DNA from 3 places in the Actinoplanes sp. CA-030573 genome. Region 2 is predicted to be linked to each of the others. Evidence: riboswitches for the same ligand, from Rfam matches in the RefSeq annotation. Region 2 holds a riboswitch; each other region holds the start of a gene.

Region 1 (9,885 bases), 890 kb from region 2:
GCAACACGGCCGCCGACAAGATCGAGCTCAAGGAGATCAGCAACGTCACGATCGTCGGCGTCGGCGGCGGGGCCGTCTTCGACCAGCTCGGCATCCACATCCGGGACTCGCGCAACATCATCGTCCAGAACGTGACGGTCCGGAACGTCAAGAAGTCCGGCTCGCCGACCTCCAACGGCGGCGACGCGATCGGCATGGAGAGCACCGTCCGCAACGTCTGGGTCGACCACGTCAACCTCGAGGCGTCCGGCGGTGAGGACGCCGGCTACGACGGCCTGTTCGACATCAAGGACGACGTCCAGTACGTGACGCTCTCCTACAGCTACCTCAAGAACTCGGGGCGCGGCGGCCTGATCGGCTCGAGCGAGAGCGACACCGGGAACAGCTTCATCACGTTCCACCACAACCGCTACGAGAACATCGACTCCCGTACGCCGTTGCTGCGCGGCGGGGTGGCCCACATCTACAACAACTTCTACTACAGCCTCAACGAGTCGGGCATCAACTCGCGGGCCGGGGCGCGGGCCAAGGTCGAGAACAACTACTTCCAGAGCTCGCGGGACGTCCTCGGCACGTTCTACACCGACGCGGCCGGCTACTGGCAGGCCTCCGGGAACATCCTCGACAACGTGACCTGGTCGGCCAAGGACAGCGAGACGAACCCGGCCGGCCCGCTCATGCCGTCGAACACCACCATCAGCATCCCGTACGCGTACGGGCTGGACAGCGCTTCGTGCATCCCGTCGATCGTGCGCCAGACCGCGGGCGCGAACCTGGGCATGCGTACCTCCACCGGCAGTTGCCCGACCACCAGCGGGCCGTCCCCGACCTCACCGAGCCCGACGTCACCCCGGCCCACGACCCCCAGCCCCACGACACCCAGCCCGACGACACCCAGCCCGACAACACCCAGCCCGACCGCGCCGACCACGCCGAGCGGAACCAACCTCAGCATCGGCGCCGGCTCCGACGGGTCGAGCAAGGCGAGCGGCACCAGCTACGGCGACGTGCGCGACGGCAGCCTGACCACCTACTGGTCGCCGACCGGCAGCACCGGCTACATCTCGATCAAGTGGAGCAGCGCCACGACCGTCGCCCGCATCGCCATCCGTGAGACGAGCGGCGGCGGCGCGATCGGCAGCTACCGCGTCCTGAACGGCGACACCGGCGCTGTACTCAGGACCGGCTCCGGCTCCGGCGTCATCACCTTCGCGAGCACCTCGCTCAAGAAGATCACCTTCGACATCCAGAGCGCGTCCGGCACCCCGCGGGTCGCCGAGTTCGAGACGTACACCTCCTAGCCGCCACCGACGCCTTGCGCCGATCGGGAAAGATCGGCGCAATGCGTACCCTCGGTGTCCCTCTCGCGGTCCTCGTCCTCCTTTCCGGCTGTACGCGCGAAGCGTCCCCGGTCGAGCCGATGCCGAGGGTCGTGTCCGTCCCGCCCGCGACGATCCCGGCGTGCCCACCCTCCGGGCTGCGGGCGAGCGCCGAACGCGGGGAGGCCGCCGCCGGCTACCGCGAGATGACCGTCTACCTGGAGAACTGCGGCGACCGGGACTACCAGCTGCAGGGGCGGCCCGACATCGTGGTGCTCGGCGCGGACCGGAACCCGCTCCCGGTCGTGGTCGAGCCGAACCGGCTGGTCACCGCGCCGCCCCGGCGGATCGTGCTGAAGCCGGGCGAGAAGGCGAGCTCCACGCTGTCCTGGCACAGCACGGTCGAGGCCGGCAAGGAGGTCGCGACCGGCGCTTATCTCGCGGTGGCGGCGCTCGCCGGCACCGAGCACCAGACCATCGCGCTGCCGTCGGCGCTCGATCTCGGGACGACCGGGAAGCTGGCGACGACCGCCTGGAACTGACGGCGCTGTCGTCTTTCGGCATCGCCGGGTGACATCCCCTTGATCGTCGCGAGGACCGCGACCAGGGAATGCAGCTCGGAGCGGTGCTTACACCCGGCGTACGGGAAATGCCCTGAGGGTTTTCGTGGCCCGAGTCAGGCAGAAACCCGGAGGTGATCTGTGGCGGGCGAGGCGCACTCTGAGGGCACACCGAAACCACTTGAACCGGAGATGATCGGAATGCGAACCCAGCTTCTCGCCGCCCGCGCCGCCGCCCTGTTCGCCAGCGAGCTCCCGACCGGCTCGCGGCCCGCGCCCACGGCCGTCCAGGCCGCCATCGCGACCGCCGTCCACGCGTACGGTGGCAGCCGCGGATGTGTCGCCATGATGGCCGCCGCCTACGGCGACTACCCGGAGACCGCGGCCCCGCGCATGCGGTGGGCGCTCAGCGTGATCTCCCAAGCGCCCGGGGCCCGCCGGCCGGAACCGGAGCGGCAGCTCCTGGCCGCCTGAGAAAGCCCGCCTGAGAATGCACTGAGTGACGGGGCTCACCCTGACGGAAAAAGGGATGCTCGTCCGAGTGCGTCGATGGAAGGATTCGAGCCGACAACGACTCGCAATAACTTCCTGGAGCGTCACGTGACTGATCAAGCCGCCGCGCCGCCCACCAAGCTGGACGGCGCCGTGCTCAAGATCGCCGGCGTGGTGGTGCTCGGCGCGATCATGTCGATCCTCGACATCACCGTCGTCAGCGTCGCGCTGCCGACCTTCCAGACCGAGTTCAACGCTACGTACGCCGAGGTCGCCTGGACCCTCACCGGCTACACGCTGGCCCTGGCCACCGTCATCCCGCTGAGCGGCTGGGCCGCCGACCGGTTCGGCACCAAGCGCCTCTACATGCTGGCGCTGCTGCTGTTCACGCTGGGCTCGGTGCTCTGCGCCACCGCCACCTCGATCGAGCAGCTCGTCGGCTACCGGGTCCTGCAGGGCCTCGGCGGCGGCATGCTGATGCCGCTCGGCATGACGATCATGACGCGGGCGGCCGGACCGCAGCGCATCGGCCGGCTGATGGCCGTGCTCGGCATCCCGATGCTGCTCGGCCCGATCGGCGGCCCGATCCTGGGCGGCTGGCTGATCGAGGCCGCGAGCTGGCACTGGGTCTTCCTGATCAACCTGCCGATCGGCATCGTCGCGCTGATCTACGCGCAGTTCGCGCTGCCCAAGGACGACCCGCACCCGTCGGAGTCGTTCGACTTCCTCGGCATGCTGATGCTCTCGCCCGGCCTCGCGCTGTTCCTCTACGGCGTCTCGTCGCTGCCGGCCGAGGGCACGGTCACCGCGCCCAAGGTCTGGATCCCGATGGTGGTCGGCGCGCTGCTGGTGATCACCTTCGTGCTCTACTCGTTCAAGCCCAAGCACCCGCTGCTCGACCTGCGCCTGTTCAAGAACAAGCGGCTGACCGTCTCGACGATCTCGCTGTTCGTCTTCGTCATCGCGTTCATGGGCTCCGGCCTCCTGTTCCCCAGCTACTTCCTGCAGGTGCGCGGCGAGTCGACGCTGCACGCGGGTCTGCTGATGGCGCCGCAGGGCATCGGCGCGATGATCACGATGCCGATCGCCGGCACGCTGGCCGACAAGATCCCGGTCGGCCGCACGGTCCCGTTCGCGATGCTGCTGATCGGCGCCGGGTTCTTCACGTTCACCCAGGTCGGCGTCGACACTTCGTACGTGCTGCTGTGCGGCTCGCTGTTCGTGATGGGCCTCGGCATGGGCGGCACGATGATGCCGATCATGACCTCGGCGCTGCGCACGCTGCACCACCAGGACGTGGCCCGCGGCTCGACCCTGGTCAACATCCTCCAGCAGATCGGTGGCTCGATCGGCACGGCGACCATGTCCGTGATCCTGACCAGTCAGCTCAACGGCTCGCCGGTCATCCCCGGCGTCACCAACCCGCGGACGGGTGAGCCGATCACCGAGGCCGGCGCGGCGATCGCCCACCAGCAGGGCGCGCCGATCCCGCTGCCGCCGAACATCCTCGAGCGCGGCCTGCAGTTCGTGGCCGACTCGTTCGCCCACACGTTCACGGTCGGCTGGATCCTGATGCTGACGGTGTTCATCCCGATCGCCTTCCTGCCGCGCAAGAAGGAGGCCGCGCCCGCGGCTCCGGCCGGCGGTGACGGCGAGGCGGTCGAGCCTCCGGTGATGATCCACTGAGCCGGGCGCTCGCCGACGGACAGCGGTGCCGGGTCCTGATCTTCGATCTGGGCTCGGGCACCGCTTCGGTCGTGCACGAGAGCTCGACGGTCCTGTTCGAGGCGCCGAACTGGGCCGCCGACGACCGGCTCGTGCTCAACGGGGACGGACTGCTTTGGGGGCTGGCCCTCGACGGGTCCGCCCCGGCCCAGATCGTCTTCGAGGGCCTGCCGGCGCTGAACAACGATCACGTGCTCGGGCCGGGCGGCCTGGTCTACATGTCGGCCGACGACGGCCACATCTACGAGGGGTCGCTGGAGGGCGGTGCGGTCCGCCGGGTGACCCCCGACGACGGGTTCCTGCACTTCCTGCACGGGGTGAGCCCGGACGGGTCCACGCTCGCCTACGTCGGCATCACGCCCGGGGAGTGGACGTCGGGCACGCTGTGGACCGTCGGGGTCTCCGGGCGGGGCAGCCGGCAGCTGACCTCCGGGCCGGGCGCCGACGACGGGCCGGAGTACTCGCCGTCCGGGGAGTGGATCTACTTCAACACCGAGCGGTTCGGCGGAGGCGCCGCGCAGATTGCTCGCATCCGCCCGGATGGCAGCGGGTTGGAGCAGCTCACCTTCGACGAGCGGGTCAACTGGTTCCCGCATCTGGCCGGCTCCCGGGCGGTCTATCTGAGCTTCCCGCCCGGGACGGCGGGGCATCCGGCCGATCTGCCGGTGCTGCTGCGGTTGGTCGACGGCGACGACTGGCGGTCGGCGCGCACGGTGGTGTCGCTCGACGGCGGCCAGGGGACGATCAACGTCAACAGCTGGTCCCCGGCCGGCGACCGGTTCGCGTACGTCGACTACCCGGTGACCCGGTCCGCCTCGATGCGCACGATCAACCGGACCTGATCGCGGCCGCCGAACCACGGGTAGGGGCGGCCCAGATAGCGCTGGGACAGCTCCTCGATGTGCTCGGCGGCGCCGTGCTCGGTCACCTCGAGGACCCGGCCGCGCACCGCGACGTACCGGCTCGGGTTCTCCGGGTCCGCGACCGCGACCGCCACCCGCGGGTCCCGCTCGATGTTGCGGACCTTCTGGTGCCCGCGCACGGTGTTGATCACGACGTGATTGCCGTCGGTGTCCGCCCAGACCTCGGTGATCTGCGGCGAGCCGTCGGGCATGAGCGTCGTGAGGAAGCAGAGGCTGGGCCGGCGCAGCAGCTCGACCAGGTTCCCGGGAAGATCCACCCGCCCACTGTAGGGCGGCGGTGATCAGTCCTCGACCCGGAAGCCGATCTTCAGGCGTACCTGGAAGTGCGCGACCTGGCCGTCCACCACCTGGCCGCGAACCTCCTGCGTCTCGAACCACTCGATGTTGCGCACGGTCTGCGCCGCCTTGGCGATCCCGCTGCGAATGGCGTCGTCGATGCTGGTCGGGCTGCTGCCGACGATCTCGCTGAGCCGGTACACGTGGTTGGTCATGTCGCCCCCTCCGCAAAAGCCCATCCCACCACGCCGGGCGGCGTTCCCGCATCGTCTTCCGGCGGCGGCTCACCCGCGGCTCGCCCCGGCCGGGAACCGGCTTGCCTACGGCCGCCGGCGATGGCACGGTGTCCGCAGGTCATGAGTGCCAGCGCGCAGCCCCGGCTTGCTGGCCGGCAACCCTCCTCTCGCGGGCGGGGTGCCCCGGGTGAGGACCGGGTCCGGCGCACGGGGCGCCGGGCAAGTCGCGAACGGAGTGCTGCAGCCATGCCCTTTCCCGCCACCGTCACGCCGCCCGTGCTCGAGGGCGACCGGGTGCGCCTCGAGCCGCTCGACCGGCGCCACGCCGCCGGCCTCGCGCTGGCCGCCGAGGAGAGCCGGGACGCCTACCGCTTCACCTGGGTGCCCCGCGCCGAGGAGGTAGGCGACTACATCGACCAGCAGCATGCGCGGGCCGCGACCGGATGGCTGATCCCGTTCGCGCAGATCTGGGACGGGCGCGCGGTGGGGGCGACGGCCTACCTGGATCCCCGGCTCTGGCCCGGCCGTGACGAGCTGTTCGCCGTCGAGATCGGCTTCACCTGGCTCGCGGCCTCGGCCCAGGGCACCGGCGTCAACACCAAGGCCAAACACCTGCTTCTCGGGTACGCCTTCGAGCAGTGGCGGGTCGAGCGGGTCGACCTCAAGACCGACGCCCGCAACCACCGCTCCCGGGCCGCGATCGAGCGCGTCGGCGGCCGGTTCGAGGGCGTGCTGCGCTCGTGGAGCCGCTCCTGGGCGCCGGGCGAGGAGGGCCGCCTGCGCGACTCGGCCATGTTCTCGGTGCTGGCCGCCGAATGGCCGGCAATCAAGGAGCGGCAGGCCGCCCTCAACGCAGGCCGCAACGCACCGGCCGGCGGTTGAGCGGGCGGCCGGGACGCCTGTGGACGACGGCCCGAAAATGTCGGTGGGCCGTGGTCGAATGTGGCCCCACCCAAGAAAGGGTGGGGGCGGTCTGCGGGCGGCCGCCTCCGTAGGATGCGGCTCTGTGGCCAGCCGGATCGGGGACATCATTGTCGACTGTGGCGACGCGGAGCTGATGGCGGCGTTCTGGTGCGAGGTTCTCGGCTACCGGGTCTTCGCGCGGGACGCGACCGGCGTGGCCATCCGCGGGGCCACCGTCAGCCCGGACATTCTGTTCATCACGGTGCCCGAGGGGAAGGCCGGCAAGAACCGGCTGCATTTCGATGTCTGCCCGACCGACCGGTCGCCGGCGGAGGAGCTGGATCGCCTGCTCGCACTCGGCGCGCGACGGTCGGCGATCGTCGGCAGCGGCTCGTGGGTCGTTCTCGAGGATCCGGAGGGCAACGAGTTCTGCCTGATGTCCAAGCGGATCCCGGCCGAGCCCGAGCCGTTCCACGAGCCATGACGAGAAGCCGAACGGGACGAGAAGCCGAACGGCACGAGAGGCCGAACGGGACGAGAGGTTGGCCATGCGGATCGCGGCCTGTCAGACGCCGGAGATTCTCGGCGACGTCGACTCGGCGATCGCCGTGGTGCGAGACTTCGCCGCCCGGACCGAGGACGCCGACCTGCTGCTGTTCCCGGAGTGCTTTCTCCAGGGCTATCTCGTCACCGGCCAGCACGTACGCGACACGGCCCTCGAACTGGGCTCGGCCGAGCTCGACGACGTGCTGGCCCGGATCGCGGTCGCGGACCGGATGCTGGTGCTCGGCATCATCGAGCGGGCGGGCCGGCGGTTCTTCAACACGGCGCTCGTCGTGAGCGGCGGCCGGGTGCTCGGCGCGTACCGGAAGATGTTCTTGACCGCGGGGGAGTCGGTGTTCACGGCGGGTGACGGCTATCCGGTCTTCGAGTGCGCGGGGGTGCGGTTCGGCCTCAACATCTGCTTCGACGCGCAGTATCCGCAGGCGGCGCGGGCGGTCGCGGCGGCCGGTGCGCGGGTGGTGCTGCAGCCGGCGCAGAACATGATGCGGCGGGCGAGTGCCCTCGCCTGGGAACATCGGCACAACGCGGTGCGCGCTCGCCGCGTACGGGAGACGGGTTTGTGGTGGGTCTCGGCCGATGTGACCGGCGAGCGTGACGGGTCCCGCGTGGGTCTTGGGCCGACGGCCGTGATCGATCCGTCGGGGCGGGTGGTGGCGCAGGTTCCGGCGGGGGAGATCGGCTTCGTGACGGCGGAGATCTAGAGGCGGGTCGCGGCGCGGACCAAACCGGCCAGAGCGCGGGAACGGCTCTGCGGGGGCCAGGCGATCACCGTGGTCACCCGGGGCGCATCCGGCACCGGTACGGGGTGAAGCCCGTGCCCGAGCTGACCCCGGCACGACTCGGGCAGGACCGCCACCGTGCGGCCGAGCTGGATCAGCTGCAGCAACTGGGTGTGGTCGCGCACCTCGGGGCCCGGACCGTCCGGATAGGAGCCGTCGCGGCACGGCCAGCGCGGCATCGGCAGGTCCGGAACGGCGGCCACCTCGGCCATCGACAGCGCCGGGCGGGTGGTCAGTGGGTGCCCGGCGGGCAGCACCGCGACCTGGCCCTCGGTCATCAGCTCCTCGACGTCGAAGCCGGTGGCGGCGTCGAACGGCCGGTGCAGCAGCGCCACGTCGGCCCGGCCGTCGCGCAGGAGCCGCTCCTGCTCGCCGATCCCGCACAGGAGCACCTCGACCTCCACGGCGCCGGGCTCCACCGCGTACGCGTCGAGCAGCTTGGCCAGCAGCTCGCTGGACGCGCCCGCCTTGGTGACCAGCACGAGGCCGGGCTTGGTCGCCCCCGCCCGGCGGGTGCGCCGATCGGCCGCCGCCACCGCGTCGAGCGCCGCCCGCCCCTCGGCCAGCAGCACCGAACCGGCCTCGGTGAGCGTCACCGCCCGGCTGGACCGCTCCAGGAGGGTGACGCCGAGCCGCCGCTCCAGCTGCTGGATCGCGCGGGACAGCGGCGGTTGCGCGATGCCCAGCCGCTCGGCCGCCCGCCCGAAGTGCCGCTCCTCGGCGACGGCGACGAAATAGCGCAGCTCCCGCGTCTCCATGCCGCCGACGATACCCGCGGGGTATCGCCGGGTACTCAGACGGTGTTGGCGGCCACCGCCGCGCGCGGACAGGATCGACTCATGAGCGAGACGAAGATTGCGCTGGTCACCGGCGCGAACAAGGGGATCGGGTACGAGATCGCGGCGGGCCTGCTGGCGCTGGGCTGGAGCGTCGGCGTCGGCGCCCGGGACGAGGATCGCCGGGAGACGGCGGTGGCGAAGCTGGGCGGCAAGGCGTTCGGGGTGCCACTGGACGTGACCGACGACGCGAGCGTGGCCGCGGCCGCCCGGCTGCTCGAGCGCGACGGTCTCGACGTGCTGATCAACAACGCGGGGATCACCGGCGGCATGCCGCAGGATCCGATCGGCGCCGACCTCGACGCCGTGCGGGCAGCGGTGGAGACCAACGTCATCGGGGTCATCCGGGTCACCAACGCGATGCTGCCGTTGCTGCGCCGGTCGGCGTCGCCGCGCATCGTGAACATGTCGAGCACGGTCGGCTCCCTCACCCGCCAGACGGCGGGCGGCGACGTCGGCCCGATCTCGGTGGCCTACGCGCCGTCGAAGACCTTCCTCAACGCGGTGACCATCCAGTACGCCAAGCAGCTGCGCGACACGAACATCCTGATCAATGCGGGCTGCCCCGGTTACACCGCCACCGATCTGAACGGCTTCCGTGGCGTACGGACGCCGGAGCAGGGCGCCGCGATCGCGATCAAGCTGGCCACCCTCCCGGACGACGGGCCGACCGGCGGCTTCTTCGAGGACGCCGGCGTCGTGCCCTGGTAGGCGGCGCCGGCTTTGTCGCGTCAAAGGCGCAGGCGAGCGTTGTCGGCGGTGCCCCAGAGCTCGGCGATGCGCCCGCCGGCGATCCGGTACATGGCGAACTCGTCGGTCTCGACCGGCGACCGGTCGCCCGGGGCGCCCAGGAACGGCCGGTGCCGTGTTCCCCGGTCGTGCAGGTGGACGGCCAGCCAGGGCGCCTGCCGGACGACGTGCCGGATCTCCCACGTGTAGTCCGGGAACACGGCGACCGTCTTGCGGATGTCGTCGACGTACTGCTCCCGCGTCCGCCGAACCCCGTTCACCAGCACCGCGGAATGCACGAAGCCGGCGACCGCCGCCCAGTCCCGGTCGTTGCACGCGGCGAGATAGGCCGTGTACCTCTCGAGGGTCTCGCGATCGTCCATGCCACGGTCTTACCCGGGAAATGTCGCAGGCGGCGTCTAGCGTGTCGGCATGGCCACCTTTGTCATGATCCACGGCGCCGGCGACGTCGGCTGGTACTGGCACCTCGTCGAGGCCGACCTGCGCGACCGCGGCCACACGACCTCGGCCCCCGATCTGCCG
Region 2 (9,885 bases):
CGACCACACGTCGCCGGTCGCGCCCAGCCCATGAAGCAACAGCAGCAGCGGCTCGCCACGGCCGCCGCCGGTCACGCGCAGATCCATCGCCCCATCCCTCCGGCCGCCGCGGTCGCTCAGCCCAGCAGAAGCCCCAGCGCCCCGAGAAGGCTGTCGATGTCGTCGGACGTCGTGCCGAGCCCGAAGCTCACCCGCAGCAATCCCGCCTCGCCGCAACCGGCACCACCCGGAACCGACGCCAGCCGCCGCACCAGCGGATGCGCGCAGAACTGCCCGGCCCGCACGCCGATGCCGAACGTGTCCGCCAGCCGGGCGGCCACGGCGACCGGATCGCGGCCCGGCAGCGCGAGCGACACGATCCCCACGCGCTCGGCCGTCCGCGTACCGAACAGACTCACCTCGACCGCGCCCGGCAGGCGCCGCACCCCTTCCCGCAGCCGGGTGAGCAGCTCCTGCTCGTGCGCGCGCAGCGCCGCGCGGTCGGTCTCCAGCAGGGCGGCGCAGACCGCGCCGAGCGCCACCGCGCCCAGCAGGTTGGGGGTGCCACCCTCGTGCCGGGCCGGGCCGGTCGCCCAGCGCACGTCGCCGGCACGGTCGCCGACCCACGCGCTCGCACCGCCGCCGGCCAGATAGGGCGGGGCCGCGTCGAGCCAGTCGGCGCGGCCGGCGAGCACCCCGGCGCCGAACGGCGCGTACAGCTTGTGGCCGGAGAGCGCCACGTAGTCGGCGTCCAGGCCGGCCAGCGACACCGGCGCGTGCGGGGCGAGCTGGGCGGCGTCGACCGCGATCCGGGCGCCGTGCCGGTGGGCGACCGCGGCGAGCTCGCGCAGCGGCCACACCTCGCCGGTCACGTTGCTCGCGCCGGTGACCGTCAGCAACGCCGGGCCGGTCCGGTCACCCAGCGCCCGGTCGGCCGCCGCCACCGCCTCGGCCGGCGACGATGGCGCGGGCAGCCGGAGCACCGACGGCCAGGGCAGCAGGTTGGCGTGGTGCTCGCCGTCGAAGACGACCGTGGTCGTGCCCGGCGGCAGCGCGCGGGCCAGCAGGTTGAGCGCGTCGGTGGTGTTGCGGGTGAAGACGACCTGGTCGCCGGGGCGGCAGCCGAGGAACGTGGCGACGACGGCGCGGGCCCGCTCGTACTCCAGGGTGGAGGCCTGCGAGCGGGGACCGGCGCCGCGGTGCACGCTGCCGTAGCGAGGGAGCAGGGCTTGCACGGCATCGGCGGCCACCCGTACGCACGGGGCCGTCGCGGCGTAGTCGAGGTGGACGAAACCGGCGCCGATGACGTCGAGGTCGGCAGTCTGGACGGCCAGGGACATGGGTGTACCTCCGCAACAGGGGACCCTCTTGCGGGTCCGCGCTTGCCCTCGCCGGCCGGCGACAGGCCCGGTCCTCACCCGGGGCACCCCATCGCGGACGGAAGGGTTGCCGGTCAGCAAGCCGGGGCTGTGCGCTGACACTCATGACCTGCCCGACAACCTACCAAAGGTGGCGCGGCTAGTAACGCTCGCCGGTGATGTAGCCCTCGAGGCTGGTGCGCTCGGACTCCAGCTCGTCGATGCGGTTCTTGACCACGTCGCCGATGCTGACCAGGCCGGCGAGGCCGCCGTTCTCGAGCACCGGCACGTGCCGGAACCGGTGATCGGTCATCAGCCGGGCCACGTCCTCGATCGGCGCCTCGGGGGACACCGAGCGGACGCTGACGGTGTGGATCCGGCTGACCGGCTCGCTCAGCACCGCGGCGCCGCGGGCGGCGAGCGCCCGTACCACGTCGCGCTCACTGACGATCCCGTCGACGCGGCTGCCGTCCGCCGACACGATCACCGCACCGATCTTGTGCTCGGCCAGCACGGCCAGGAGCCGGGCCACATCCGAGTCCGGTGTCACGGTGACGACTTTGCTGCCCTTGACGCGGAGAATGTCGCTGATACGCATCTTGCTCCCCATCCCGTCCGATCCGCGGAAGCCGCCGGGGCGGGCCGTCCGTTACGGGGCAGCCACGCCACGTTGCGTGCATATGCCTAGATGCAGTCAACCACGGCAAGATGTCAAGAGCGTCGAGATGTCAAGCCCGCTCCGAAGTCAGCGAAGGGACCTCTCATGGACTTGCATGATCAAGCGGCGATCACGAGCGGCAGTGACTTCTGGTCGAGCACGGCGGCCGGTGACGTCCCGGCGATCACCCTGACCGACGGGCCCCATGGCGTACGCCTGCAGGTCGCCGGCGCCGGTGACCTGCTCGCCGGCCGGCCCGCCACCTGCTTCCCGCCCGCGGTCGCGTCCGGCTCGACCTGGGATCCCGAGCTGCTGCGCCGGATGGGCGAGGCGCTCGGCGACGAGTGCCGGGCGATGGGCGTGCAGGTGCTGCTCGGTCCCGGCATCAACCTCAAGCGGACCCCGCTGGGCGGCCGCAACTTCGAGTACTTCAGCGAGGACCCGCTGCTGACCGGTGTGCTGGCGGCCGCCTGGGTGCAGGGCCTGCAGTCGCGCGGGGTCGGCGCCTCGCTCAAGCACTTCGCGGTGAACAGCCAGGAGACCGACCGCATGCGGATCAGCGCCGACGTCGACGAGCGATCGTTGCGCGAGCTGTACCTGCGCGCCTTCCAGCGGGTCGTGACGACCGCGCAGCCGTGGACCGTGATGTGCGCCTACAACCGGGTCAACGGCGTCTACGCCAGTCAGCATCACTGGCTGCTCACCGAGGTGCTGCGTGACGAGTGGGGATTCCGCGGGGTCGTCGTCTCGGACTGGGGCGCCGTGGTCGACCGGGTCGAGGCGGTGCGGGCCGGACTCGACCTGACCATGCCCGGGCCGGACCCGGCCGGTGACCAGGCCCTGGTCGAAGCCGTCACCGGCGGCCGCCTCCCGGCCGGGACCCTCGCGCTCGCCGCGTCGCGGGTGCACGACCTCGTGGCGAAGTCCACACCGGACACCTCGGACGGGTACGACCAGGCGGCACACCACGCCCTGGCCCGGGAGATCGCCGGCCGCGGCATCGTGCTGCTCAAGAACGAGGGCGCGGTCCTGCCGCTGCGCACCGAGGGCCAGACCATCGCGGTCCTCGGCGAGCTCGCCCGCACCCCGCGCTACCAGGGCGGCGGCAGCTCACAGATGACCCCGACCCGGCTCGACGACGCCCTCACCGCCATGTCCGAGGCCGCGCCCGGCCGGGTCGGCTTCGCCGCCGGGGGTGACGAGGCGGTCCGGCTGGCCGGCAGCTCGGACATCGCGGTCGTCTTCGCGGGCACCGAGCAGGAGACCGAAGGGGCCGACCGGGAGTCGCTCGATCTGCCGGCCGCACACCTGGAGCTCATCCGGCGGGTCGCGGCGGCCAACCCCCGTACGGTCGTCGTGTTGTCGAACGGCGCCGTGGTCACCACCAAGCCGTGGGATGCCGACGTCGCCGGCCTGGTCGAGGGCTGGCTGCTCGGCCAGGCCGGCGGGAGCGCCGTGGCCGACGTGCTCTTCGGCCGCGTGAACCCCTCCGGCCGGCTCGCCGAGACGATCCCGCTCCGGCTCGCCGACCATCCGTCCTACCTGGACTTCCCGGGCGAGGCCGGCCACGTGCGCTACGGCGAGGGCATCCACCTCGGCTACCGGGGCTTCGACGCGCGCGGGCAGGAGGTGGCTTATCCGTTCGGCTTCGGCCTTTCCTACACCACTTTCTCGTACGGCGAGGCCGGCGCCGTCGTTCGCGAGGACGGCATCGAGCTCCGCCTGCCGGTCACCAACACCGGGCCGGTCGACGGGCGGGAGGTCGTCCAGGCGTACGTGAGTGTGCCGTCCTCGCGGGTGCGCCGCGCGCCGCGGGAGTTGAAGGCGTTCGCGAGCGTCCCGATCGCCGCCGGTGAGACCGCCGAGGTCGTGCTGCTCATCGAGCGCGGCGACCTGGCCTACTGGGACGTGCGGCTGTCACGCTGGGTGGTCGAGGGCGGGCCCCACCGGATCGAGATCGGCGCCTCGTCCCGCGACATCCGCGCATCGCTCACCGTCGACGTGCCCGGCGACGAGGCGCGCGTGCCGCTGACCGCCGACTCCACGATCGGCGAGTGGCTGACCGACCCGCGCGGCGCCGAGGTGCTGACCGAGGTCTTCACCGCGATGGCGGAGGGCGGCCTGGCCGGCGGGCTGCCCATGGACTCCTCGACGCTGCAGATGCTGGGCAGCTTCCCGCTGGGCCGGATGGCGATGTTCCCGGGCAGCCCGTTCACCGCCGAGACGTTGGCCGGCCTGGTCAAGCGGGCCAACACGTAGCCCGCTATAGTTGAACACGTTCAACTAAGCGACGGGAGCCGCCATGACCGCCATCGTCAACGTCGCCGTCACGGTGGGCATGCTGCTCGTGGTGCCGCTCGGTCTCCGGCTCGCCGGCATCCGCGCACGCTGGTGGCCGGCGGCGGCCCTGCCGGCCGCGATCGCTTTGTGGCTTCCACGCGGTCCGCTCACGCTTGCGTTCACGATTCCGTACGCGTTGGCGACCGCGTTCCTGGCGATCAACGCGCTGCCCCGGCTCCGTCGCCCCACCCCGGTCGGCGTCGCCGTCACCACGGCGCTGGTCACCCCGTTCGTGGCCGCCGCCGCGCTGGTCGCCGAGCGATACGGCTACCACTTGCTCGGCTTCCGCCCGGCCGTGCTGGCTTTGACCGTGGCACACTTCCACTTCGCGGGTTTCGCGGCCGCCCTGATCGCCGGCCTGGTCGCCGCCACCGCCCCGCCCGGCCGGCCGAGCCCCGTCACCCTCGCCGCGGCCACCACCGCCCCGCCCGGCCGGCCGAGCCCCGCCACCCTCGCCGCGCTGACCGTGCCGGCCGGCACGGCGCTGGTCTTCGCCGGCTACTTCATCAGCGACTACGTCGAGCTGGCCGGCGCGGTCGTCCTCACCGCCGGCATGTGGCTGGTCGCCGGGCTGACCTGGCGGCACATCGTCCCGGCCGCGCGCGACCGCACCACCAGGGCCCTGCTGCTGACATCCACCGGCGTGCTGGCCGCGACCATGCTGCTCGCGCTGAGCTGGGCGCTCGGCGAGGCGACCGGCCTGCCGCACCCGTCGCTGACCTGGATGGCGGCCACCCACGGCCTGGCCAACGCCCTCTGCTTCGGCCTCTGCGGCATCCTGGCCTGGCGCCGCCTCGCCGGCGTCCCGACCTCGCGCCGCCGCACCGGCGTCCCGGCCTGGCACCGCCGCACCGGCGGCGTCCCGGCCCGGCGCACCCACCACGACCCGCTGACCGGGCGCCGGATCAGCTCGGGTGCACCGCCGTCGACGCTCGCGGCACCAAGCGGCCCGGCAGCGCCCGCCGGCCGTGTGCCGGGTCGCCGTTGATGGCGGCCAGCAGCAGCTCCGCCGCGGTCCGCCCGATTCCTTCGAGGTCCATGTCGATGCTGGTCAGCGCCGGGCGGCAGCCGTCGACCATCACGTCCCAGTTGTCGAAGCCGACCAGCGCCACGTCGCCGGGCACCCGCCGGCCGGACTCCTGCAACGCCTCGGCCAGTCCGCGCGCGATCTGGTCGCTCCCGCAGAACACCGCGTCCACCGCGGCGCCGGTCGAGAGCAGGATGCCGGCGGCCTGGCGGCCCCACGCCTCGGACCACTCGCCGAACAGGACCGGCGCCGCGGGCTCCCGGCCCGCCGCCGCCAGCGCCTGCATCGCCGCGCCGGCCCGGACCGTGGCCGAGTGGTGGTGCTCGGGGCCGGTCACGTGGGCGATCCGGCGGCGGCCGACCGCCAGCAGGTGCTCGACCGCGCGGCGGGCGCCGTCGGCCTCGTCGGGGACCACCGAGCAGTCCGCCTCGTCCGTCGAGCTGATGAAGGCGTAGACCACCGGCACCGGGAGCGACCGGCCGATCGGCGGGCGGGCCTGGGTCCGGCGCCCGGTCACGATGATGCCGTCGGCCTGGCGGCCCAGCAGCGTCCGCAGGTAGTACTGCTCGCGGATCGGGTCGTCGCGGGCGTCGCACAGGAAGACCGACACCTGGCCCGCACCGAGCGCGTCCTCGGCGCCGATCAGCAGCGGGATGCTGAACCGGCCGATCGAGTCGGTGGTGATCATGCCGACCGTGTAGGTGCGGCCGGCCTGCAGGCTGCGCGCGGCGGCGTTGGCCACGAAGCCCAGCTGCGAGGCGGCCTCCCGCACGCGCTGACGGGTTTCCGGCCGCAGGGCGCCCCGCCCGTTCAACGCCTTCGACGCCGTACCCGGGGAAACTCCGGCAAGAGCCGCCACCTCGCTGATGGTGGCGGCGCGATCGATGGTGCCCAGCGTTTCCTCCCCGGTTTCCCCGACCACGACTCTCGAACCGTAACCGGCCCTTGACATCCCGGCAAGGTGATCCCTAGCGTCGAGGCAATCGTTTTCCTTCTGTTTCTTCCTCCTCGGAAACCAGGGGTACCGAACATGACGTTCTCCCGGCGCGGCCTGAGTGCCCTCGCCGCCCTGACGCTCGCGGTCGGCGTGACCGCCTGCTCGAACGACGGATCCTCGGCGGGCGCCTCCGGCCCGCAGCAGAGCACCTTCGCGATCTGGGATCCCTACCCGCAGTTCGACGACTCGTCGGACTGGGTCAAGCTGCTGCAGAAGTGCGGCACCGACGCCGGCGTCACGGTCAAGCGCACCGGCTTCGACACCACCGACCTGACCAACAAGGCGCTGCTCGCGGCCCAGCAGGGCAACTCCCCGGACGTGCTGATCGTCGACAACCCGGTGGTCTCCACGCTGGCCGAGGCGGGCGTGCTCACCACGACCGCGGATACGAAGATCGACACGTCGGCGATCGAGCCCAATCTGCTCGCCGCCGGGCAGCTCGACGGCAAGACGTACGGCATCCCGATCGGCGCCAACACGCTGGCGCTCTACTACAACAAGAAGGTGCTGGACGCGGCCAAGGTCGATCCGGCCACGATCAAGGACTGGACGTCGCTGACCGCCGCGCTGGAGAAGGTCAAGGCGGCCGGCAAGAAGGGCATCACCTTCTCCGCGATCGGCACCGAGGAGGGCTCGTTCCAGTTCCTGCCCTGGTTCTGGGGCGCCGGCGCGAACCTCACCCAGCTCGACTCGCCCCAGGGCGTCGCCGCCGTCACGCTCTGGACCGACTGGGTCAAGAAGGGCCTCGCGCCCAACTCGGTCCTCAACAACACCCAGACCACCAGCTGGCAGGAGTTCGCGACCGGCGACTTCGCGTTCAGCGAGAACGGCACGTGGCAGCTGGCCAATGCCAAGAAGACCGGTTTCCCGTACGGGATCATTCCCATCCCGTCGCAGGCCGGCGGCACCGCGCCGGCACCCACCGGTGGCGAGTTCGTGACCGCGCCCGTGCAGAGCGACACCGGGCGGTACGCGACCAGCGAGAAGATCATCAAGTGCCTGACGAACGCCGACAACGCCCTGACCACCGACACGACCCTGTCCTACGTGGCGGCGACCAAGGAGGTCCAGGAGAAGCAGGTGGCGGCCAACCCGGAGCTGAAGGTGTGGGTCCAGGCGGTCGGCGCGGCGAAGGGCCGCACCAGCGACAACCTGGGCACCAAGTACCCGAAGATCTCGGAGCCGATGTGGACGGCGTTCCAGGCCGCGCTCTCCGGCAGCAAGCAGCCGCAGGACGCGATGACCGCCGCGCAGACCACCGCGGCCGCGGCCGTCAAGTGACCGACGTGCTGACCCGTCCCGAGCCGGCCACCGCGGCCGCGCCGGGTCGGGTCGCCCGGAAGCGGTCGGGACAGTGGGCGGCCTGGGGCTTCCTGGCCCCGGTGGTGATCTACCTGGTCGCGTTCTACGCCTACCCGCTGTACCGCAACCTCGACCTGAGCCTGCGGCACTACACGGTCCGGTCGTTCGTGCAGGGCGGCGCGCCGTTCAGCGGCCTCGACAACTACCGGGCCGTCATCGACAACCCGACGTTCTGGCCGGCCCTGCTGCACACCGTCGTCTTCACCGGCGTGTCGCTGCTGTTCCAGTTCACCATCGGCATGGCGCTGGCGGTCTTCTTCGCCCAGAGCTTCCGGCTCTCGGCCACACTACGGGCGCTGTTCCTCGTACCGTGGCTGCTGCCGTTGATCGTCAGTTCGTCGACGTGGTCGTGGATGCTCAACAGCGACTCGGGCGTCGTCAATGCGTTCCTCAAGGTCGCCGGCGTCGATCCGGTCAACTGGTTGACGTCGCCGCACTGGGCGCTGACGAGCGTCATCATCGCCAACATCTGGATCGGCATCCCGTTCAACCTGGTCGTGCTCTACAGCGGGCTGCAGGCAATCCCGGACGAAATCCACGAGGCGGCGGCGCTGGACGGCGCGAGCGGCTGGCAGCGGTTCTGGCGGGTCACGTTCCCGCTGCTGCGGCCGGTCTCGGCGATCACCCTGCTGCTCGGGCTGGTCTACACGCTCAAGGTCTTCGACCTTGTCTGGATCATGACGAGGGGCGGGCCGACCGACGCCTCGACGACGTTCGCGACCTGGTCCTACAAGCTCAGCTTCGGCAACCTGCTGCCGCAGTTCGGGCCGGGCGCCGCGGTCGGCAACCTGCTCATCGTGATGGCGCTGGTCTTCGGCCTGCTCTACATCCGGACGCAGCGGAGGTCGATGTCGTGAGAAGCCGCGTGAAGACCGGCGTCGGCGTCGTGCTGACCGCGCTCATGCTGTTCCCGGTCTACTGGATGGTCAACGTGTCCTTCACCCGGGACACCGACATGCGCCACGATCCGCCCTACCTGTTCCCCGTGCACGGGACCCTCGAGGGCTATCGATCGGTGCTGCACCAACAGCTGCCGTACCTCGGGACCAGTTTCCTGATCGGGCTCGGCACCGTGATCCTGACCGTCGCGCTGTCGGCCCCGGCCGGCTACTCGCTGGCCAAGCTGCGGCCCCGGGGCGGCGGCGCGCTGTCCTTCGTGCTGCTCATGGCCCAGATGATCCCGGGCATCATCATGGCGATGGGCTTCTACGCCATCTACCTGCGCCTGGGCGTGCTCAACAGCGCCGCCGGCCTGGTCCTGGCCGACTCCACGATCGCGGTCCCGTTCGGCGTCCTGATCTTCACGGCGTTCATGTCCGGCATCCCCGAGGAGCTGACCAACGCCGCCCGCATCGACGGCGCCGGCACCGTACGCACGTTCTGGTCGGTGATCCTGCCGGTCAGCCGCAACGCGGTCGTCACCGTCTCGCTGTTCGCGTTCCTGTGGGCGTGGTCCGACTTCGTCTTCGCCACCACCCTCGACGGCGGCGGCACGAGGCAGCCCATCACCCTCGGCATCTACCACTACATCGGCAACAACAACCAGCAATGGAACGCGATCATGGCCACCGCCGTCGTCGCCTCCATCCCCGCGACGCTGCTGCTCATCCTGGCGCAGCGCTACGTGGCCGCCGGCGTCACCGCCGGCGCCGTGAAAGATTGAGGACTCCCATGACCGGCCCCGCCGCGCCGACCCCGTCGGCGCTGACCGCCCTGCGCCCGCTGCCGCTGACCGCCGTCCGGCTCGACCGATCCGGACTGCTGGGCGGCTGGCAGGAGCGCAATGCGACGGCCACCCTCCCGCACTGCGTCGACCAGCTCACCGCGTACGGCAATCTCGCGAATCTCCGCCGGGTGACCGGCGACTCGGACGCCGCGTTCGCCGGCATGTGGTTCGCCGACACCGACGTCTACAAGACGCTGGAGGCCGCCGCCTGGTCGGGGACGCAGCCCGGCTTCGTCACCGACACGATCTCGTTGCTGGAGAAGGCGCAGGACGCGGACGGGTACCTCAACTCGTACTACCAGGTCGACCATGTCGATCAGCAATGGACGGACCTCGGGTTCAGTCACGAGATGTACAGCGCCGGGCACCTGATCCAGGCGGCCGTCGCGGCGGCCCGCACCACCGACGCGCCGCAGCTGCTGGGGGTGGCCCGCCGCT
Region 3 (9,885 bases), 4.1 Mb from region 2:
AGCGCCCGCAGCTGCTGGGCGGCGGCGTCGTTGGTGAGCGCGGCCAGCGACGGCGCCCAGGCCGGGAGCACCCGCGCTCCGACCTTGGCGGCCACCGCCCGTACCAGCGCTGACTTGCCCGAGCCCGACGGCCCGGAGATCAGCACGCCGAGCGAGACCTTCGTGCCCAGCCGAGCCAGCACCTCGCCGTGGTGGAAGCCGAGGTCGAGCAGCTCCTCCAGCTCCTTGGCCTGGGAGCGCAGGCCGGGCAGGTCGTCGAGGCTGGGCGGCGGCACCTCGGGATCGGTCGCAGCCGGCGCACTGGCCCGGACGGCCGGGGTCGAGGCGGTGCCGGCGGTCGTGTGGTAGCCGTCCGCCCAGCCGACCACCGTGTCCATGGTGACCAGGGCGCCGTCGGTGTCGTCGACGGCGGTGACGGCGAGCAGCGCGCTGGTCCAGCCGTAGCCGACCCGGTTGGCCAGGCTGCGGCGGGCCGCCTCGACCAGCGACCGGTTGCCGGCGTCGGGCAGCACGTCCTGCGGCAGCAGCGAGACGTCGTCGCCGGCGCTGACCACCTTGCCGAGCAGGGCCAGCCGCAGCATCTCGGGGGAGACCACCGCCACGATCTCGGGCGGGCCGGTGAGCGTGACCCGGCGGGCCTCGACCACCGGCAGCGGCGCGACCGTGACCTGGCCGCCGTCGCGCATCTTGAGGTTGCCGATGGTGAGGTCGTCGGCGTAGAGCAGGGCACGGCTCGCACCCGCCTCGGCCCGCGCGGCCACGCCCGCGGTGGTGCGGGCGCCGGCCAGGCGTACCGGATCGCCGGGGTTGATCTCGAGGGCGGCCATCACCTCGGGGTGCAGCCGGACGATGCCGCGGCGGGCGTCGAGCGCGGCCGGCCGCAGGGTGACGGTCAGCGTGAGTTCGGGAGACACAGTGATACACGCTATCGCCGTCGCGCTGTGATGGTTCACAGCCGAAGCTCAGATCGGGGCGGCTAGCTTTGGCCCCATGTCACTGTCGGGCCGGCTCCGGAAAGCCGCCACACGCCGCCGGGTCGTCGCCGGGTCGGTGGTCCTCGTGCTGGTCGCCGCTCTCGTCGGCTGGGCGGTCCGGCCCGACACGCCGGGCTGGCGCGCCACCGACCAGCGGATCACCGTGCGCTCGGGGCCGGGCGGCGACCAGCCGGTCGTGCTCGACACCCGGTTCTACCTGCCCCGCGACCGCGGCGGCCGGGTTCCGGCGGTGCTGCTGGCACACGGCTTCGGCGGCACGAAGGAGTCGGTCAGCGACGACGCCCAGTCGCTCGCCGACCGGGGCTACGCCGTGCTCACCTGGACCGCGCAGGGCTTCGGGCGCAGCGGCGGGCAGATCCACCTGGACAGCCCCGACTATGAGGTGAAGGACGCGCAGGGACTGCTCGACTGGCTCGCGGCCCGGCCCGAGGTGCGGCTCGACGCGGCCGGCGACCCGCGGGTGGGCGTGGTCGGCGGCTCGTACGGCGGCGGCCTGGCCCTCATGCTCGCCGGGCAGGACCCCCGGGTCGACGCGATCGTCCCGTCGATCACCTGGAACGACCTGACCAAGGTGTTCCTGCCGCAGTCCGCCGACTCGGCCGCGACCGGCGTCTTCAAGAAGGGATGGGCCGGCCTCTACTTCGGCAACGGCGCCGCGATCGGTCAAGGCGGCGCGGCCGGCGCCGGTGCGGCCGATGCGAGCGCGGCGGGAGACGGCGCGGCCGGCGCCGGCGCCGATGCGAGCGCGGCGGGCGACCCGTCGTGCGGCCGCTTCGCGGCCGACCTCTGCGCCGCCTATCTGCAGCTCGCGACCGACGGCACGCCGAGCGCCGCCACGCTCGCGCTGCTGCGCAAGTCGAGCCCGGCGACCGTGCTCGACAAGATCAAGGCGCCGACGCTGCTGATCCAGGGCGAGGTCGACACGCTCTTCCCGTTGTCGGAGGCGGACGCCAACGCCCGCGGCATCGCGGCGACCGGCACCCCGGTCCGGGTCGCCTGGTTCACCGGCGGCCACGACGGCGGCGCCGGGCCGCAGACCGATCAGGACCGGGTGAAGTACCTGACCGTCCAGTGGCTCGACCACTACGTGAAGGGCGAGGGCGCCGCCCCGGAGAACAGCTTCACCTACTCGCGGGTGGCCGGCTTCAGCGCGCTCGACCGGGGGCTGGTCACCAACGGCTACTCCACCGACGTCTACCCCGGTCTCCACGCGGGCGGCACTCAGGTCGCGCTCACCGGCGCGGCGCAGCAGATCGCGAATCCGCCCAACGGCAACCCCGGCGCCCTGTCCTCGCTGCCGGGCGCGGGCAGCCGGCTCAGCGAGCTGCTCGGTGGCATCGCCGGCGACATACCCGGGCAGCACGCGACCTTCCAGTCGGCGCCGGTGACCAGCGCGATCCAGGTGGCGGGCGCGCCGGCGATCCGGCTGCGGGCGGCCTCGCCGACCGGGGAGGCGACGCTCTTCGCCAAGCTCTACGACGTCGACCAGTCGGGCGCCGAGACCCTGAGCGCCGGCCTGGTCGCGCCCGTCCGGCTCACCGGTCTGCCGGCCACGATCGACAAGGCGGCCGAGGTCACGGTCACCCTGCCGGCGATCGTCCGGCAGATCGACGTCGGCCACGTCCTGCGGGTGGTGGTCGCGACCAGCGATCAGGCGTTCCTCACTCCGGCCGAGCCGGCGGTCTACACGGTCGCGGTGGGCTCGACGCTCACGCTTCCCACGGTGGTCGGGACGCCGATCGCCAACCCGCAGACGATCTGGCGGTACGTGCTGGCCGGTCTGCTGGTCGCGATCGTGCTCGGCCTCGCGGTGGTGCAGTTCGTGCGCCGCCGGCGACGGCGTCGCCGGCACGACGAGGTGCTGGCCGAGTTCGCGGACACGCCGCTGGTGGTGCGCGATCTCCGCAAGGCGTACGGCGACGGCTTCGTCGCCGTCGAGAAGATCGGCTTCACGGTCGAGCGCGGCCAGGTCGTGGGCCTGCTCGGGCCCAACGGCGCCGGCAAGACCACCACCCTGCGCGTGCTGATGGGCCTGACCATGCCCTCCGGCGGCGACGCGCTGGTCTTCGGCCACCGCCTCACGCCTGGCGCGCCGATCCTGTCCCGGGTCGGCGCCCTGGTCGAGGGTCCCGGCTTCCTGCCCCACCTCAGCGGTTACGACAACCTCCGGGCGTACTGGCAGGCCACCGGGCGGCCGGAGGCGGACGCCCACTTCGAGGAGGCGCTCGAGATTGCCGGCCTCGGCGACTCGGTGCACCGCAAGACCCGCAAGTACAGCCACGGCATGCGGCAGCGGCTGGCCATCGCCCAGGCCATGCTCGGCCTGCCCGAGCTGCTGGTGCTGGACGAGCCGACGGACGGTCTCGACCCGCCGCAGATCGCCGAGATGCGCCGGGTGCTCAAGCGCTACGCGACCGACGGCCGGGCGGTGCTGGTCTCCAGCCACCTGCTGGCCGAGGTCGAGCAGACCTGCACGCACGCGGTGGTGGTCAACAAGGGCCGGATCGTGGCGTCCGGCCCGGTCGAGGAGATCGTCGGCGAGTCGCCGTCGGTGCTGCTCGACGTCTCGGACGTGCCGGCCGCCGCCCGGGTGCTCGAGGGGCTGGGTGTGCGCTCGGTGACCCCGGACGGGGCGAGCGGCCTGATCGTGGACATGAACGGCACGCCCCGGGCCGAGGTGGTGGCCTCGCTGGTGCGGGCCGGCGTCGACGTCGACCGGGTGGTGCCGCGCCGGCGGCTGGAGGACGCGTTCCTGGCCCTGGTCGGCGACAACTCGCGAGGAAGTGGGGACCGATGAGCGCGGGAGCGGCAGTCCAGGGGTACCGGGCGTCGGCGACGCTCCCGGTGTGGGCCGAGGTCAAGCGGCAGGCGACCCGCCGTCGTACCCAATTGGCCCTGGGTTTCATGGTCTTGCTCCCGCTCATCATCCTGGTCGCCTTCGAGTTCGGCGGCGGGAACGGCAACGACGACAACAACGGCGGCGGGGCGTTCGGCAGCCTGGTCGACCTGGCTACCTCGGGCGGGCTCAACTTCGCGCTGTTTTGCCTGGCGGTCTCGGCCGGCTTCCTGCTGGTCGTGGTGGTGGCGCTGTTCTGCGGCGACCCGGTGGCGAGCGAGGCGAGCTGGGGGAGCCTGCGCTATCTGCTGGCGATCCCGGTGCCGCGGGTGCGGCTGCTCGCGATCAAGCTGGTGGTGGCCTTGGCGTACGCGCTGCTCGCGCTCTTGATCTTGACGGCGACCGGCCTTCTGGTCGGCACGTTGCGCTACGGCTGGCACCCGCTCGGCAGCACCGTGGCCGCCGCCATCCCGCCCGGCCAGGGCGTGCTCCGCCTGCTCGGGATCGTCGCCTACCTCGCCGTGATCATGCTCGTGGTGGCCGGTCTCGCGTTCCTGCTCTCGGTGCTGACCGACGCGGCGCTGGGTGCGGTCGGCGGCGCGGTGCTGCTGTGGATCCTCTCCAGCATCCTGGACCAGATCACCGCCCTGGGGAGCCTGCGCACCGGCCTGCCGACCCACTACAGCGACGCCTGGCTCGGCCTGCTCTCCACCCCGCCGCAGGTGGACGACCTGGTCAAGGGCGCGATCGCGGCGGTCTGCTACGCCACGCTCTTCTGGTCGCTGGCGTTCTGGCGCTTCACCCGGAAGGACATCACCTCGTAGCTCCCGGTTATACGTAGCCTCCACGTATACGCGTATGTATAGTATGCGTATGATAACCGTGCGCGGGCTGCGGAAAGCGTTCGGCAGCCACACCGTCCTCGACGGCATCGATCTCACCGTCGCCCCCGGCACCGTCTTCGCCCTGCTCGGGCCGAACGGCGCCGGCAAGACCACGATGGTCGAGATCCTCACCACGCTGCTGGCGCCCGACGCCGGCGACGTCACCATCGACGGCCACGACCTGCGTCGCCGGCCCGGCAAGATCCGCGAGATCATCGGCGTGACCGGCCAGTTCTCGGCCGTCGACGGCGTGCTCACCGGCCGGGAGAACCTGCGGCTCATCGCCGACCTGCGCCACCTCGGCGCCCGGGCCGGCCGGGCCCGCGTCGACGAGCTGCTCGAGCGGTTCGACCTCACCGAGGCGGCGGGCCGGTCGGTGGCGACCTACTCCGGCGGCATGAAGCGGCGGCTCGACCTGGCGATGACCCTGGTCGGCGAGCCGCGGCTGATCTTCCTGGACGAGCCGACCACCGGTCTCGATCCGCGCAGCCGCCGCACGATGTGGGAGATCATCGAGGACCTGGTGGCCCGGGGCGTGACGATCTTCCTCACCACGCAGTACCTCGACGAGGCTGACCGCCTGGCCGGCCGCATCGCGCTGCTCGACCAGGGCCGGCTCGTCGCCTCCGGCACCGCCGACGAGCTGAAGAGCTCGGTCGGCGCGCAATCCACGCTCGACGACGTCTTCTTTGCACTCACCGGGGGGATCCGATGACCTCGTTCGTCCTGGCCGACTCGGCCACCATGGTCCGGCGCGACCTCACCCGCATGGTCCGGTTCCCGCTCATGACCATCAGCGGCATCGGCACGTCGTGCATCTTCCTGCTGCTTTTCACGTACGTGCTGGGCGGCGCGATCAGCGCGGGCGACCGCGGCGCGTACGTGAACTACATCTCACCGGCGATCCTGGTGATGGCGATCGGGGGCGGCGGGTCGGCCACCGCCATCAACATCAACCAGGACATGACCGAGGGAGTGATCGCCCGGCTGCGGACTATGGCGGTCTCCCGGGTGGCGGTGCTCTCCGGGCAGGTGGGTGGCAGCCTCGTGCGTACGTCGCTGAGCCTGCTCCTGGTCATCGGGGTGCTCTTCGCGGTGGGCTTCCGTCCGGGCGCTCGCGGGCTCGACTGGCTCGCCGTGGCCGGGCTGCTGGTGCTGGTCACGTTCGCGGTCAGCTGGATGACCGCTGCCTTCGGCCTGACCGCCAAGACCGTGGCCGGTGCCAACTCGCTGTCCCTGCTGTTCAGCTTCGGGCCGTTCGTGAGCAGCGCGTTCGTCCCGACCGACACGATGGCGCCGGGTGTGCGGTGGTTCGCCGAGAACCAGCCGTTCACCCCGATCATCGACACCTTGCGGCACCTGCTCGACGGCACCCCGGTCGGCGACACCTGGATCCTGGCCGTCGCCTGGTCGGTCGTGCTCGCGGTGACCGGCATCCTGTGGTCCCGGTCGGCCTTCATGAGGCTGCCGAACCGCTGACGGGCCTGGGTCGTGGCTCACACCTCGGGATGCCCACTCCGTGTCCGCCACGACCCGACGTAAGGTGTGGGAAACAACTGAATACCTCATCCAGAGGGGCAGAGGGAACGGCCCGATGAAGCCCCGGCAACCACCGTGTTTGTCTCACTGAAGAGGCCGCACGCGGCAGGTGCTAATTCCGTCCCCGGCTTCGGGGAAAGATGAGAGGAAGGCCTCGATGACGTCTGCCGTCAGCACACCCTCGGTCACCGACTCCCCGGCCCGTGGCCTCGTCTGCCGCGCGTGCGGCGCCGAATACCCGCTGGTCGCCCAGCACGCCTGTTACGAGTGTTTCGGCCCGCTCGAGGTGGCCTACGACCAGGCCGCTCTCGCGCGGGTGACCCGTGAGCAGATCGAGGCCGGTCCGCAGAACATCTGGCGTTACGCCGGTCTGCTGCCCGCCGGCCAGGACCCGGCCACCCGGGTCACCCTCGACCCCGGCCTGACCCCGCTGGTCAGCGCGCCCGCGCTGGCCGCCGCCGTCGGGCTGCGGGCGCCGCTGTACGTCAAGGACGACTCGGCCAACCCCACCCACTCGTTCAAGGACCGGGTCGTGTCGGTGGCGCTCACCGCCGCCCGCGGCCTCGGCTTCACCCGCTTCGCCTGCGCCTCCACCGGCAACCTGGCCAACTCGGTGGCCGCGCACGCCGCCCGGGCCGGCGCGCCCAGCATCGTCTTCATCCCGTACGACCTGGAGCAGGGCAAGGTCGTCACGACCGCGGTCTACGGCGGCGACCTGGTCGCGATCGAGGGCTCGTACGACGACGTCAACCGCCTCTGCGGCGAGCTGGTCGAGACCGACGAGTTCGAGGACACCGCGTTCGTGAACGTGAACGTCCGCCCGTTCTACGCCGAGGGCTCCAAGACCCTGGGCTACGAGGTCGCCGAGCAGCTCGGCTGGCGGATCCCGGCCCAGGTCGTCATCCCGATGGCCTCCGGCGAGCTGCTCACCAAGGTGGACAAGGCGTTCGCGGAACTGGTCGAGATCGGCCTGGTCGAGGCGCCCGAGGGCGGCTGGGCCGTGTTCGGCGCCCAGTCGGCCGGCTGCAACCCGATCGCGGTCGCGCTGCACAACGACACCGACCACATCGTCCCGGTCAAGCCGACCGGCATCGCCAAGTCGCTGAACATCGGCGACCCGGCGGCCGGCGCGTACGCGATCGAGTCGGTGAAGCGCACCGGCGGCTGGATGGACTACGCCGACGACGACGAGATCCGCGCGGGCATCCGGCTGCTGGCCGAGACGACCGGCATCTTCGCCGAGACCGCCGGTGGCACCACAGTGGCGGTGCTCAAAAAGCTCGTGGCGAGCGGCAAGCTCGACCCCGACAAGGAGACCGTCGTCTACAACACCGGCGAGGGGCTCAAGACCCTCGACGCGGTCGCGGGCCTGGTCGGGCCCACTCACCAGATCAAGCCGTCGCTGCGCGGGGCCCGGGAGGCGGGCCTGCTGGGATGACCGTCGGTAATCGACTGTCTGCCATTAGTTGAAGATTCCATCGCCGGAGGACTTGCGCGGGCCTCTCAGCGTCGGCAAGATGCTCTCTGCGGGAGGGCCGACGCCGTACGAGGCCCCTCACCTTTCGAGCTTGGCGACAATCTCTCGAGGTGCCCAACGACCCAGTGCCGGAGGCGCTGTGCGTCCACCCTCCCGACCAAATTCGCTGGCATACATGGCCGCCGACCCGCCAGGGTGGCGGCCATGGTGCTTTCCATCGGTCCGCTCGCCTCGGCCGCGGACGCCTACGAGATCTACCGCGCCGGCGCCGTCCACGACCGCAGCGACATCGAGCCGCTCTCGCCCGAGGCGTTCGCGACCAGGGTGGCGACGCCGGCCGCGAGCTACGTCGTCGAGCATTACCTCGCCCGCCTCGACGGTGAGCCGGTGGGTCATCTCGAGCTGGCCTTCTCACAAGCCGACAACCTGGGCACCGTGGACGTCGAGCTCGCCGTGCTGCCGTCCGCCCGGCGGCGCGGCGCCGGCCGGGCGCTCTACGACCTGGCCGTCGAGCGGGCCAAGGCCGAGGGCCGCGTGCGGCTGTTCGGGCGCACGATCCAGCGACATCCGGACGGGGCTTCCTTCGCGGCCGCGATGGGCGCGCGGGTCGGTCTCGAGGAGATCCGCAGCCGGCTCGACGTGCGCGCGGCCGACCAGGCCCGGCTCGACGCCGAGCTGGCCGCGGCCTGGGAGCGGGCCGGCGGCTACCACCTGATCCAGTGGACCGGGGTGGCGCCCGACGAGATCATCGATGAGGTCGCGGCCCTCGACAGCACGTTCATGACCGAGGCGCCCACCGGTGACCTCGACTGGGAGCCGGAGCGGATCGACGCCGACCGGCTGCGGGCGGACGAGGCGGCCCGGGCCCGGCGCGGCCGGATGACGTTCCACACTGGTGCGCTGCACGGCGCGCGGCTGGTTGCCTGGACCACGCTGAACTGCCCGGCCGACGAACCCGCGCACGCCTGGCAGAACGCCACGCTGGTCGCTCCGGCGCACCGTGGCCATCGGCTCGGCCTGCTGATCAAACTGGCCAACCTGGCCCAGGCCCGTACTCATCGGCCGGCCATCGAGGTGATCGACACCTTCAACGCGGCCACCAACGAGCACATGATGCGGATCAATCGCGCGATGGGCTTCCGGCCGGTGGAGTCGGTTCTCTTCTGGCAGCGCGACCTCTGAGCCGGGTCAGCCACGGGCGCACCGGCAGGTCGGTGGGATAGCCGCCGGCGGTCAGGCCGGCCCGCCGCTCGAACAGGTTGCGCGCGCCCCACGAGCCGGTCGCCGCGTACGACCACAGGCACGCCGTCCAGTAGGCGGGCCAGAAGAACGGTCCCAGCCACGCGTACTGCCCGGCGTGCCGGCTCTCGTGCCCGAAGAGGTCCGCGCGCTCGTCGGCGAGCAGCCACTCGGCGCTGTGCCGGCACATGATCACCGAGCCGACCGTGAAGCAGGTGGCCGGCGGCGCCTTGCGGCGGTAACCCTCGCCGATCAGGATGCCGTCCCGCCCGCGCCGCACCCGGGCGCCGCCGAGCACGGCGACGAGCAGGCCGACGGCGGTGGTGGCGTTGGCGGCGGTGACCACGGTGCGGACGTGGTGCCGTCTCATGAGCCTGGCCGCCTCATGAACCCGGCCGCATCAGATGCGCCGGCGCATGCGGAGCTCGGTGAGCACGGGGAGGACCGGGTGCGGCACCCGCTCGCCGGTGTCTTCGAAACCCAGTTTCTCGTACGCCCGGACGGCCCGGCCGTTGCCCACCACGACCTCGAGCATCAGGCTCTCCCGGCCGCAGGCGCGGGACCAGCCGGCCACCGCCTCGACCAGCTCGGCCAGCACCTTGCCGCCGCGGTGCCCGGGGGTCACGTAGACCGCGAACACCACCGTCGACTCCGGCTCCTCGGGCAGCACCGTGCCGCCGGCGTGGCCGATGAGCCGGCCGCGGCCGCCCGGGTCGGCCACGAACTGCGCGGTCTGGCAGCCGCTCGCGGCCTGGGCGATGCGCCGCCGGTAGGCCTCGTGCGGGCGGGCCGCGGCCTGGGCGAGCGTCTCGAGGAACGCCATCGGTGCGTCGGCCAGCATCTCCAGCCGCAGGGCACGCATCCGCGCGGCGTCGTCGACGGTCACCCGGTGCACGCGCCAGCTGTTCACGCTGT

The links. A riboswitch is a leader RNA that binds a small molecule or an ion and turns the genes downstream of it on or off. The one in region 2 is predicted to bind S-adenosylmethionine.
Region 1: it holds a riboswitch for S-adenosylmethionine, as region 2 does, so the genes downstream of both, ACQP2F_RS21090 (GNAT family N-acetyltransferase) here and ACQP2F_RS25175 (aminotransferase class V-fold PLP-dependent enzyme) in region 2, are expected to answer to the same signal.
Region 3: it holds a riboswitch for S-adenosylmethionine, as region 2 does, so the genes downstream of both, thrC (threonine synthase) here and ACQP2F_RS25175 (aminotransferase class V-fold PLP-dependent enzyme) in region 2, are expected to answer to the same signal.

What each region holds. Positions count from the first base shown of each region.
Region 1 is NZ_CP192038.1:4,532,698-4,542,582, forward strand. Features, by position in the region: gene ACQP2F_RS21055 (pectate lyase family protein) at 1-1,301, shown strand, start outside; gene ACQP2F_RS21060 (DUF4232 domain-containing protein) at 1,421-1,861, shown strand; gene ACQP2F_RS21065 (hypothetical protein) at 2,081-2,353, shown strand; gene ACQP2F_RS21070 (DHA2 family efflux MFS transporter permease subunit) at 2,480-4,057, shown strand; gene ACQP2F_RS21075 (TolB family protein) at 4,129-4,938, shown strand; gene ACQP2F_RS21080 (PPOX class F420-dependent oxidoreductase) at 4,890-5,276, opposite strand; gene ACQP2F_RS21085 (dodecin) at 5,301-5,510, opposite strand; SAM riboswitch class IV at 5,648-5,763, shown strand; gene ACQP2F_RS21090 (GNAT family N-acetyltransferase) at 5,778-6,413, shown strand; gene ACQP2F_RS21095 (VOC family protein) at 6,538-6,918, shown strand; gene ACQP2F_RS21100 (carbon-nitrogen hydrolase family protein) at 6,983-7,699, shown strand; gene ACQP2F_RS21105 (LysR family transcriptional regulator) at 7,696-8,535, opposite strand; gene ACQP2F_RS21110 (SDR family oxidoreductase) at 8,617-9,324, shown strand; gene ACQP2F_RS21115 (ester cyclase) at 9,345-9,725, opposite strand; gene ACQP2F_RS21120 (alpha/beta fold hydrolase) at 9,775-9,885, shown strand, end outside.
Region 2 is NZ_CP192038.1:5,425,806-5,435,690, forward strand. Features, by position in the region: gene ACQP2F_RS25170 (alpha/beta fold hydrolase) at 1-87, opposite strand, end outside; gene ACQP2F_RS25175 (aminotransferase class V-fold PLP-dependent enzyme) at 117-1,319, opposite strand; SAM riboswitch class IV at 1,353-1,468, opposite strand; gene ACQP2F_RS25180 (CBS domain-containing protein) at 1,498-1,935, opposite strand; gene ACQP2F_RS25185 (glycoside hydrolase family 3 C-terminal domain-containing protein) at 2,101-4,254, shown strand; gene ACQP2F_RS25190 (YndJ family protein) at 4,298-5,323, shown strand; gene ACQP2F_RS25195 (LacI family DNA-binding transcriptional regulator) at 5,241-6,284, opposite strand; gene ACQP2F_RS25200 (sugar ABC transporter substrate-binding protein) at 6,393-7,640, shown strand; gene ACQP2F_RS25205 (carbohydrate ABC transporter permease) at 7,646-8,578, shown strand; gene ACQP2F_RS25210 (carbohydrate ABC transporter permease) at 8,623-9,384, shown strand; gene ACQP2F_RS25215 (glycoside hydrolase family 127 protein) at 9,393-9,885, shown strand, end outside.
Region 3 is NZ_CP192038.1:9,488,731-9,498,615, reverse strand. Features, by position in the region: gene ACQP2F_RS44095 (AAA family ATPase) at 1-914, opposite strand, end outside; gene ACQP2F_RS44090 (alpha/beta fold hydrolase) at 991-3,792, shown strand; gene ACQP2F_RS44085 (ABC transporter permease) at 3,789-4,655, shown strand; partial or broken gene ACQP2F_RS44080 (ABC transporter ATP-binding protein) at 4,699-5,373, shown strand; gene ACQP2F_RS44075 (ABC transporter permease) at 5,427-6,194, shown strand; SAM riboswitch class I at 6,278-6,401, shown strand; gene thrC (threonine synthase) at 6,412-7,692, shown strand; gene ACQP2F_RS44065 (N-acetyltransferase family protein) at 7,936-8,913, shown strand; gene ACQP2F_RS44060 (hypothetical protein) at 8,852-9,340, opposite strand; gene ACQP2F_RS44055 (GNAT family N-acetyltransferase) at 9,371-9,832, opposite strand.